DNA from 2 places in the Periweissella cryptocerci genome. Region 2 is predicted to be linked to the other one. Evidence: predicted binding sites of a transcription regulator. Region 2 holds the regulator's gene; the other holds the start of a gene.
The links. The regulator NrdR, encoded in region 2, represses ribonucleotide reductase genes. The targets are predictions, from matches to a motif close to ACACNATATATNGTGT.

Region 1 (5,670 bases), 290 kb from region 2:
TAGGACATGGTTCCAATGTTACAAACATTTGGCAATCTTCTAAGCGCCATGAGCCAATATTGCGATTAGCTTCTTGGATTGCCATGATTTCCGCATGAATCGTTGCATCTTGGGCGTGCTCACGTAAATTATAGCCGCGGCCAATTATTTCGCCATCATGCACAATCACCGCTCCAATCGGCACTTCGCCAATCATCCCCGCCTTGCGCGCTTGTTTCAAGGCTTCGCGCATATATTTTTGTTGTGTCTCAATAGAAAGTTCCGTCATATCTATTACCTACTTTACGTTCAAACTTCTGTACGTGAATTTTGCACTAGCCTGTTGCTAAGTCCAATCATTGTAAAAACTTCAACATTTGTATTTGTATGAGTAACTCTAACTTATGGCTTGAACCGCAAGTTAACGGAGTGCCTGGAAATTGCTTGGCGGGCGCAGCCTTTACACCGTGACTGGGGGAATATGTGTGTAGCACATATTTCCGCTGAGGATAAGATGAGGAGTCTTAGGAATTTATTCCTTAGAGTCCCAGCTTGTCCGAGTTGTTCAAGACCGCACTTCGGCTTGAACATGTGCTTCCAGCATGGTGCGCCAAGTAATTTCCAGGCACGCAGTGGCCCACATCCACCCCAAGTCAAAATCTACTTCTCAGTATCAGTATAAGTACTTTCCAAGATATAGTAACCTTTATCCTTGCGAATAATCTCAGCGTTCCCAAAAGTTTCTTCCATCAATTTTTTAGCCGATGGTGCTCCTTGTTTCTTTTGCAGTACCACAGTCAATGTCCCACCAGGCACAAGATGTTGGGCCGCATCGCTAATCATCATTGATACGACATCTTTACCAGCGCGCACTGGGGGGTTCGTCAAAATTGCGGCATATTTATCGGTCACATCCGCATACACGTCGGAATGGAAAACATTAGTCCGACCCGCAACACCATTTGCTTGGGTATTCCGTTCGGCTAAACTCAAGGCCAAATTATTCACATCTACCATATCTAGTGTCCGATCAGGATAGGCCAACGCTAATGAAATCCCCACAGGACCATAGCCGGTACCCAAGTCGAGGATTTTACCTGACGGAGCGTTATTTTCACGGAACGCTTCAATCATGACCCGTGAACCGTAATCGACGGTTTGTTTTGAAAAAACACCGTTATCGGTGGTGAACTTAATATTGTGATTTAAGAGTGCGAACTCCCAAGTGTGTTCAGCATGCGCCACATCTGGGTTTTCAGTATAGTAGTGATTATTCATTAGTTTTCTCCGATACTTTTTCGATATTTTAACTATACTCGGTTAATAAATTAATTTATAGTTTTTTGTATGCAAAAAAACAAGGTATCACACCCTTTCCAGTTCCTAAATATTTCCCAGCATAACTATATGTGGTGTTTGAGCGTTGAAACATGCCACTACATGTTGTTATACTAAGTACATAAATTAATAACGAATGAGGTATAAATAAATGTCAAAATTAACTGTATTTACTAAAAACAACTGTATCCAATGTAAGATGACTAAGCGCTTCTTATCAGAACACGGCATCGATTTTGAAGAAAAGAACATCAACGAAAACCCTGAATACATCGACTATTTAAAGGGTCAAGGCTTCGCAGCCGTTCCGGTTGTTGAAGGTACTGGCATCGAAACTATTGCCGGATTCCGACCAGATGTCTTAAAAAAGTTAGCTTAATTTTGCAAACTTATGACACAACATCTTGAGCCGCGCACCACAAGATGTTGTGTTTTTTTATTCTCAAAAGCCAAGTTTTAGGAAAAATAAGGGGACGCTAGTCATGAGCTTAAAATCAATCAAGGATGTGACTTACTTCGATTTGAACAATGAAGTAAACATTCCAAAGAACAATTCGATCCAATTGGAAAAGGATAAAGAAGCCCTCGCCGCTTTCTTTAAAGAAAATATTGAACCTAACACAATGCAATTCAAAACTTTGCGCGACCGTTTTGATTTCTTGATGGATAATGATTTCATCGAAAAAGCCTTCGTTTTGAAATACAACTTCAGTTTTATCGAAGACCTTTATGACTACTTGGAAAGCCAAAAATTCCAATTCAAGTCTTTCATGGCCGCTTACAAATTCTATGCTCAATATGCTTTGAAGTCTAACGATAACAAGTATTACATTGAAAGCTACATGGATCGGGTCGCAATGAACGCCTTGTATTTTGCCAACGGTGACACTGAACTTGCAATGTCATTAGCTGATGAAATGATCCACCAACGCTACCAACCAGCGACCCCTTCATTCTTGAATGCTGGTAAATCTCGTCGGGGCGAATTGGTTTCATGTTTCGTTGTGCAATCAACCGATGATATGAATTCAATCGGTCGGATGATTAACTCAGCGCTCCAATTGTCACGTATCGGTGGTGGTGTCGGCATGAACCTTTCTAACTTGCGTGAAGCTGGTGCCCCAATCAAGGGTATCGAAAACGCCGCTTCTGGTGTCGTACCAGTGATGAAATTGTTGGAAGATTCTTTCTCATACTCAAACCAACTTGGCCAACGTCAAGGTGCTGGTGTGGTTTACTTGAACGTCTTCCACCCAGACATCATGCAATTCCTCGCAACTAAGAAGGAAAACGCCGATGAAAAAATTCGGGTTAAGACGCTTTCACTTGGTTTAACTGTACCAGATAAGTTCTACGAATTGGTACGCACTAACGAAGACATGTTCCTCTTTTCTCCATACGATGTTGAAAAGTTTTATGGCACACCATTTAACTACGTTGATATCACTGCTGAATACGATAACATGGTCGCTAACCCTGCCATCCGTAAGTACAAAATCAGTGCCCGTAACTTAGAAACTGAAATTTCAAAACTCCAACAAGAATCTGGCTACCCATACATCGTGAACATCGACATGGCTAACCGTGAAAACCCAGTTGCTGGTAAGATTATTTCATCTAATTTGTGTTCTGAAATCTTGCAAGTACAAACTCCATCAGACATCAACAACACCCAAGGTTATGACAAAATGGGAATTGATGTTTCATGTAACTTAGGTTCAATCAACATTGCTAACATGATGGACACACCTGATTTTGGTAAGTCTGTTGAAGCAATGATGCGTGCTTTGTCATTTGTTTCTGACTCATCACAACTTGATATTGTGCCTTCAATCCAAAAAGGTAACAACGAAGCTCACGCGGTTGGTCTTGGTGCGATGGGACTTCACGGTTTCTTAGCTAAAAACCACATCATGTACGGTGACGCTGATTCACTTGATTTCACCAATGTCTTCTTCATGATGGTTAACTTCTACACTTTAGTCGCTTCAAATAAAATCGCCAAAGAACGCAAGGAAACTTTCAAGGACTTTGATAAGTCAACTTACTTCACCGGTGAATACTTCGACAAGTACACATCACAAGATTGGGGTCCAAAGTCTGCTAAGGTTGTTGATTTATTTGGTGGTCAACACATCCCTACACGCGAAGACTGGGCTCAATTAGCAGCGGATGTTAAGGAATTTGGTTTGTACAACCGTAACCGTATGGCCATTGCGCCAACTGGTTCAATTTCATACATCAACGATGCAACTTCATCATTGCACCCTATCGTTAACCGTATCGAAGAACGTCAAGAAAAGAAGATTGGTAAGATTTACTATCCAGCACCATACTTATCAAACGACACAATTCCTTACTACAAATCAGCCTACGATACCGACATGCGTTTGGTTATCGACATCTACGCAACCGCACAACAACACATCGACCAAGGTATGGCGTTGACGTTGTTCATGCGTTCAACATTGCCAGAAGGTTTGTACGAATGGAAGAACGGCCGTACTGATAAAATGACCACCCGGGACTTGAACATTTTACGCAACTACGCCTACAACAAGGGCTGTAAGTCAGTGTACTATGTGCGGACATTTACCGATGATGGTGGTGAAGCTGGCGTCAACGAATGCGAAAGCTGCTCAATCTAATAGACGCAATCAAGTTTAATATCGTATAATAAAAGGCGTGGACCCAGTGCCACGTCTTTTGTATTATTAATAACTATTTACGGTTCTATTTCGCCTAACGTGGGATTGAATATAATTGACCACTACGTGCCAGTAAATTACCGCCACTTCGTTAGTTAGGAATAATGCTCATACTAGCGAAAAATTGTTACCAAACATAGACCGCAGTGGCATGAAAAACAGCACTGACAATAGAACTTCAGTAATTCGATGATTCAAAAGTACGGAAATGACAATCCCACGCTGGAAAAAAATATGCCCTACTTACTATTAAACTTAGTGTTTTTTATTTTCCAGTTAGTCCGCTAAACATAGCTAACTAACGGAGTGACTCAAGAATTTGGTTGCCGGGCGTAGCCTTTACACCGTGATGGGAAGTGATTTATCACTTCGCTCAAAGTAGCTGAGACTACAGGCTCAGCAGGTTTGCTTCCATCTCGGTGCGGCAGCCAAATTCTGTGGCACGCAGTGGCAAGTAACAACTCAACTGACTAAAAAGACAAATTTGGAGAGGTTAACGATAAATGACTGAAGCATATAAAGCTATTAACTGGAACGAAATCGAAGATGCCATTGATAAGGCAACTTGGGAAAAATTAACGGAACAATTCTGGTTAGACACCCGGATTCCATTATCAAACGATTTGGATGATTGGCGTCAAATGAACACTACTGAACAATACTTAGTTGGCCACATTTTTGGTGGTTTAACTTTGCTTGATACCGTGCAATCACAAGACGGGATGTCAGCTTTGAAAAAAGACATCCGCACGCAACAAGAAGAAGCGGTCTTCAACAACATTGAATTCATGGAATCAGTGCACGCTAAGTCTTACTCATCAATTTTTGAAACTTTGAACACCCCCGCTGAAATTGACGAAATCTTTGATTGGACAAACACCAACGAATTTCTCCAATGGAAAGCCCAACGGATCAATGGTATCTACCAAACTGGGACCCCTTTGCAAAAGAAAATTGCCTCAGTCTTCTTGGAAACTTTCTTGTTCTACTCTGGTTTCTACACGCCATTGTACTACTTGGGCCACAACCAATTAGTGAACGTGGCGGAAATCATCAAGTTAATCTTGCGTGACGAATCAGTCCACGGAACTTACATCGGTTACAAGTTCCAATTAGGCTTCAACGAATTGCCTGAAGAAGAACAAGAAGAACTTAAGGGCTGGATGTATGACTTGTTGTACGACTTGTATGACAACGAAGAAAAATACACCCACCAAATGTACGACGAAATTGGCTGGTCAGAATCAGTCTTAACCTTCTTACGTTACAACGCCAACAAGGCTTTGATGAACTTAGGTCAAGATCCAATGTTCCCTGATGGCGCCGATGACGTTAACCCAGTTGTTATGAATGGGATTTCAACTTCAACTTCTAACCACGATTTCTTCTCCCAAGTTGGGAATGGTTACCGTTTGGGCCAAGTTGAAGTAATGGACAACGATGACTACAACTACGGTCTTGATAAATAGTTATTAGACATCTTCACCATATATACACATTTAATCGCTATAATAGAGCTAGGGCATTGATTGCCTTAGCTCTTTTTGTGTCCTTGGCTGGTACAAGCGTTACCGGCCACCGCGCACCACCAATCATCAAAACATAGCATTCACAAATGCCAGCGCTATCTATTTGGCGCAGTGGC
Region 2 (5,670 bases):
AACGCCTGTGCCATTGCTTGGTTATATATGGGTTCCTGCGTCCCATTTTCTACCTGCGTGAAACCAGTAACGATTGGTTCACTAAAATTACTCAAGGCCCAGTCTTGAATACCCGAAAGTGAAATCCCGATACGGCGATTTTGCGCGATGATGTTACGGGACACTTCCCAATCGTAGGGACTGAACGTGATCCGTTTAGCAAAGCGGACGGCGAGTTCACAAATATCATTGAGAGCAAAACCTTGTTCGATTGCGATGGCAGGAAAAATTTCAAATAAGTTACATGGTTCACCATTAGCAAGGGAAATTTCACCACATGGATTAGTTCCTTCAGCCAGAGCGTCAATCCCCGCTTGGTAACCATCGCTTAACCGACCATAGTTTTTTATCATGTCCAAGTTGATAATTCCCGGTTCACCGTTTTGAGCAATGGCCGCCGCTAATGGCTCAAAATCAGTCGTTGCTTGATCAATGATGACACTATTGTTGGAAGCCCAACGGTGGTGATAAAGTTGGGCTTTATCTTGCTTCATCGTCACAAAGGCCGTATCGTTTGGTGCACCTAAGGCGATTTCTGCGGAACGGCGGACATTCCCAGCAACAACAGTTTTACCAATCAAATTAGCGATATCAGTGCAGTCCACCGCAGAAAGTCGTTCACCAATGTGCTGGTTTAGCAAATCATTGATGGCAATCAATAATTCAACGAGGGGCATTGGTCCGGAAGCTGTCCCACCAAACCCATTAATCCGGGAATCTTTTGGCCGAATAGCTGAGATATCAAAAACTAGGTGATGCTTAATACGCGTCGCTGGTAAAAAATGAGCGTCGATGAGGTACGCGACCGCTTCAACCCAACCTTCGCGGGTATCAGGAATTTGAATTAATTCGGTGGTTGCGGGATCAATTGTGGGGAACGTTTCGCGCGATTTGGCACCCACGTTAAGTGAATCAGTAAATGACGTGGCAGTTGGCGCAATGATGACGTCGCTAGTCACAGCATTATTGACGATTGGCAGTTGCTTGAGATTCTCTGGTACGACTGAAAAACCAACCCCGCCGCCTTTCATCAATTGATCGAATAAAAAGGCGAAGGGCATTGAAACCATTTTTTCTGCTGGTTCTACGTATGGAGGAACGATATGGCTAGCTCCATAAGGTTGTGGCCGGATCCCGATGAACCAGCAATTATTTAAGGCATCTCCGTTCCGCTGTTGATAATCCGTCCCAGAAATCCACAAATTCCGTCCCGATGGCGTGGCTGCTAAACTATAAATAACCTTAAACACTTGTTCAGCTTCGGCTTGGAGTTCTGATTGGAGCGTTACGTCGGGTGTGGTAGCTGTTAATCGTGGGTCGAGATTGATATTGCCCTCAACCACGCGCCGGACGGTTTCGTGCCATTCTTCAGTCCGCTGCAGTTCTGGCAGCCACCGCGCATAAGTCCGCTTGTACGTAACCCAGCCTAACGAGCCCCAATGCGGCGTTAAAGTGGCGATGCAGTTTTCAATAAAAGTGTCTGATAAACGAATTTTCATGATGTATCCCTCCTAATTTACACCGCAATCACAATATGTAGTGGTTGCGATGTGATTAGATTACAACATGTAGTGTTGGATTTAAATTGACAAAAAGTAAGTTCCTGTCGTAAATCTAACAAAATGGTAGTCGCCACAAGCGTTTTCAGTGCAAAAACTTTTTTTATTTAAACAAAAAAATTCCGCCAACCTCTGTAAAAAGGTGTGAGCGGAATTTTTGCTAATTTCTAAAATACAGTACGCTTTGTCGGAACATATTCCAACGTGTTAAAATCATAGGTTGCAAGCTCGGCAACGTCTTCTTTCCAGAAGTAGGCGGTATATGCTTCGGCAACCATCAAGTTAAGTGGGGCATCATTTTCATCAAATTGGGCGATGATGATAGGAGTATTATGGGCGAAGGCATAGCCAAGTTCCATAATTGTACCTGAGTCTGGTTCGTAGCTACCTTCTTCGACTTTGTAATCCATGATCAAAACAACCACATCAGAATTATCAACTTGGCGCAAGTCGGCTTGGAAAGTTGCGCGCTTCCATTCCGTTGAGCCAAATTCAAATTGCTCGTTTTGGTGTTGCATTGGTTGGTAGATGTTGTCACTATCAATTGTTGGGTTGGCTTCTAATAATGCTTTGACTTTTTTGACGCGAGCGATTTGTTCGTCTGAGAAAAAAGGTGACGCTAAATAAACAGATTGTTTTAACATGATATTCTCCTATACGTTCAAATGTGTAGTTAGTTATTTAATATAAGCTAACTTTTAATTGTACACTTTTTTGACTTTTGTGAAATAAGAGAATCATTTCGCAAACCAGTTTCACCCGCAATTCGTGCTATACTATTAGTTGAATATTTAGGAGTGAATAATATGAAACCAGTCACGAAAATTATCAGTTTAATTATTGGCATTGCCGCACTGGGGACGGTGGGCTTTGTTTATGTGAATCAGCATAATGAACCATCATATGAAATTCGTAATCCCCAAACACCAGCGTCCATCGCGCAAGCCAAGCATGACCGAGCACATCCATTTTTTATCGGTAAAACGTGGGTTGGCAACGCTAAACAGGCTTACCGCGTTGATGGCAAAACCGTCATGAACACATGGACGGTTTCACTATCAATCAAGCCAAATGGAACATTCCGGCAGTATGCCGATAATGGCTTTGACACGAGCGAAGTAGTGGTTGGTAAGTGGCAGATTCACAACGATGAATTAGAGTTGCGTTATCATAAAGCCGGTTATGCGGCAGCCTACAATTATGGTGGGAAAGACTTACAACAAGCGAAGCCTTACCAAGGTTACGCAATCAAAATCAACGAGCATACTGGTGCCCGTTTAGATGCGCCTGGAGCCAAGCAAACAAAACTACCAGATTTTGATATTCGTGCTAATGTCTTAGATAAGCAAATGTACTTACAAGGTGCGAATAACGCTAAGCGGGAAGGTATGTCTGAAAGTGACGGACAGGCGGTTGCTTCATTAAGCTACTACAAAAAAGCAATAACCCGACAAATTAATAAGCAAGTAAAACAGACAATTAAAACGATGACCGACACGCAAGCATTGAGTGCGGCGCTGATTGGCTATCGTGATAACACTAAGGCTAACAAACACATCGTTGCCAAGTTAGAATCAGAAATTAATAGCAAACAAAAACTAGTTGTAACCAAAAAAGACGATACGTGGTTGATTGCTTTGGATGACAAAGACAAACACCCATTTTTGGCGGTAAAACGTGATGTTAACAATTTCGCTTATGCACCGGTACATGTCCAAAAGAAAAAGAAAAAAGTAGTGCTTAAAGTTGGTGAATTTAGTAATCAGGTGAAGTTTGACTTGGCTAAATTTATTCCGACGTATATCTTACAAGAATCAGATAATCAAGCGCACTTGGATGATTATCGCCAAGTTCAAAAACTAATCAAACTCAAATAAAGTAAGCTGATACTGTGCCTAATTTTTACCCATGGGCAGCTGACTTCAAAGAGGACTGAATAGTAAGTCTTCTGCTCCCAAACTCGATTTTGCCTTCTAACAAAGGTTGAAATCGAGTTTTTTGTCGTGGACAACTGCAATTTTGGGGACGGTTTGGAATTCTTGATATTAGGGGCTAAATTTTTTTCTAGCGTGGTGCGCCAAGTAATTTACTGGCATGTAGTGGTCAAGTTTATTCACTCCCACGTCAGCTGAAATTAATGGTTAATTTTACATGAAATATCGAACAATCCAGCGAGGTGTGTACTAGTATTTTCTGTTATACTAGATGTAATATTAAATTTAATTATTTGGTGTTTACAACTAAACCAAATTGGAAAAGTAGAAAGGTGATTGCCCAATGCAATGTCCTAATTGTCAGTATAACGATACCCGTGTGGTTGATAGTCGGCCCGCCGATGAAGGACGTTCAATTCGTCGTCGTCGTGAATGCCCAAAGTGTGGTACCCGCTTTACAACGTTTGAACGAACTGAAACAACGCCTTTATTTGTTATCAAAAATGACGGCTCACGCGAAGAATTCAAGGGGGAAAAACTCCTCCGCGGATTAGTGCGCGCCGCTGAAAAACGTCCAATCAAGAGTGATCGCCTGATGCAAGTTGTCGCTCAAGTTGAAAAAGATTTACGTAAACTCGGTGAAAGTGAAGTTACCAGCCAGATTATTGGTGAGTATGCGTTGAAATATTTAAAGGATATTGATGAAATTGCCTATATTCGTTTTTCAAGTGTATACAAGCACTTTGACAGTGTTGAAGTGTTCTTAAATGAGCTTCAAGAAATTGTTGGCAATGATAAAACTAAGAAAGATTGATTAGGTGAAAAATGAGTGGAGAAGCACGGCAATTGAATCCAATGAGTGGCTTTATTTTGTCGGAAGCCGCTTATTTAAGTGACTTTGATCGGCAAGTTTTGACGTATTTATATCAGCCAATTATTGGCCCAAATGCAATGGCGTTATTCAATACTTTTTGGACATTGTTGGATGAACAGCCACGATTAGCTAACCGTCGCCGGCACAGTGATTTAATGAACCTAGTTAGTTTGAGTCCGCAAGCAATCGTCGAAGCGCGAGGACGGTTAGAAGCAGTCGACTTAATTCACACATGGCATAATTCGGATGCGTTGGGTGAATTTTACGTTTACGAAATGCACGCCCCATTACTACCAGATCAGTTTTTCAGTGACGAATTGATGAGTGTGCTCTTGATTGATGCAGTTGGTAGCCAAGCATATAAAACGCTCCAAGCAAAGTTTCGCTTACGCCGACTATTAGATTTTAAGGGTGAGGATATTTCGCAAAGCATGCTCGATGTTTTTCATTTGAGTTCGGCAGCATTTAATCAAGCGGCTGATTTAATGGATGAAAACGTTTCCCGCCAAGTTAGCGCACAAACGAATCAAGCAATTTTTAGTGATACAACGGATAGTCATTTTGATTTTGAATTGCTACTAGATACGCTGCAAAGTACTGGCTTGACGGCCGCACAGCTCGCACCATATCGTAATTTAATTATTTCTGAAAACATGGTGTATGGTGTGAACGAATTAGCACTTGCCAACATTATCCGGCAAACGATGAACTTCGATACGCATGAAATCAATGAATTAGCGCTTAAGCAGGCGGTGTCAGATATGTATAAAACACAACGGCAAACTACCGCCAAAGCCGAAGTTGAACAAGTACCAGCTACACCAAGCGAAAAAACTGAAACGCCAACAACCACGGCATTACCAGCGACGGTGCAAAAAATTGTGCAAGAAGCCAAAGACCTCTCGCCAGTTGAATTTTTAAATAGTATCAAGACAGCCCGCCATGGATTTGTGACCGCTAATGAAGAAAAAACGATTACTGATTTAGTTGAGCATAATGTGTTACCAATGGAAGTGATTAACATTTTGACATATTATGTCTTGGTCGGAATGAAGAACGATAACTTAACGCGGACGTATTACAACTCGATTGCCAATAGTTTGGGACAACATAAAATTATGACTGCGGAAGCTGCGTTGGCCGATATTGCCAAGTTCAATGAAGAACGCGCAGCGAAGAGTAAAAGTCGTGCTAATAATGGTAATTACCGGCGGACACCACGGAAAGTGGAAACCACGCCAACTTATGAAAAAACAGCAGAACA

Region 1: a site for NrdR is predicted at 1,380-1,395, ahead of EQG49_RS04685 (redoxin NrdH). Genes of this name have one in related genera too.

The regions. Positions count from the first base shown of each region.
Region 1 is NZ_CP037940.1:1,020,628-1,026,297, forward strand. It holds gene tadA (tRNA adenosine(34) deaminase TadA) at 1-268, opposite strand, end outside; gene EQG49_RS04680 (class I SAM-dependent methyltransferase) at 640-1,257, opposite strand; gene EQG49_RS04685 (redoxin NrdH) at 1,469-1,696, shown strand; gene nrdE (class 1b ribonucleoside-diphosphate reductase subunit alpha) at 1,800-3,965, shown strand; gene nrdF (class 1b ribonucleoside-diphosphate reductase subunit beta) at 4,529-5,494, shown strand.
Region 2 is NZ_CP037940.1:731,344-737,013, reverse strand. It holds gene nrdJ (ribonucleoside-triphosphate reductase, adenosylcobalamin-dependent) at 1-1,538, opposite strand, end outside; gene EQG49_RS03435 (nucleoside 2-deoxyribosyltransferase) at 1,766-2,242, opposite strand; gene EQG49_RS03430 (hypothetical protein) at 2,405-3,475, shown strand; gene nrdR (transcriptional regulator NrdR) at 3,876-4,346, shown strand; gene EQG49_RS03420 (DnaD domain protein) at 4,358-5,670, shown strand, end outside.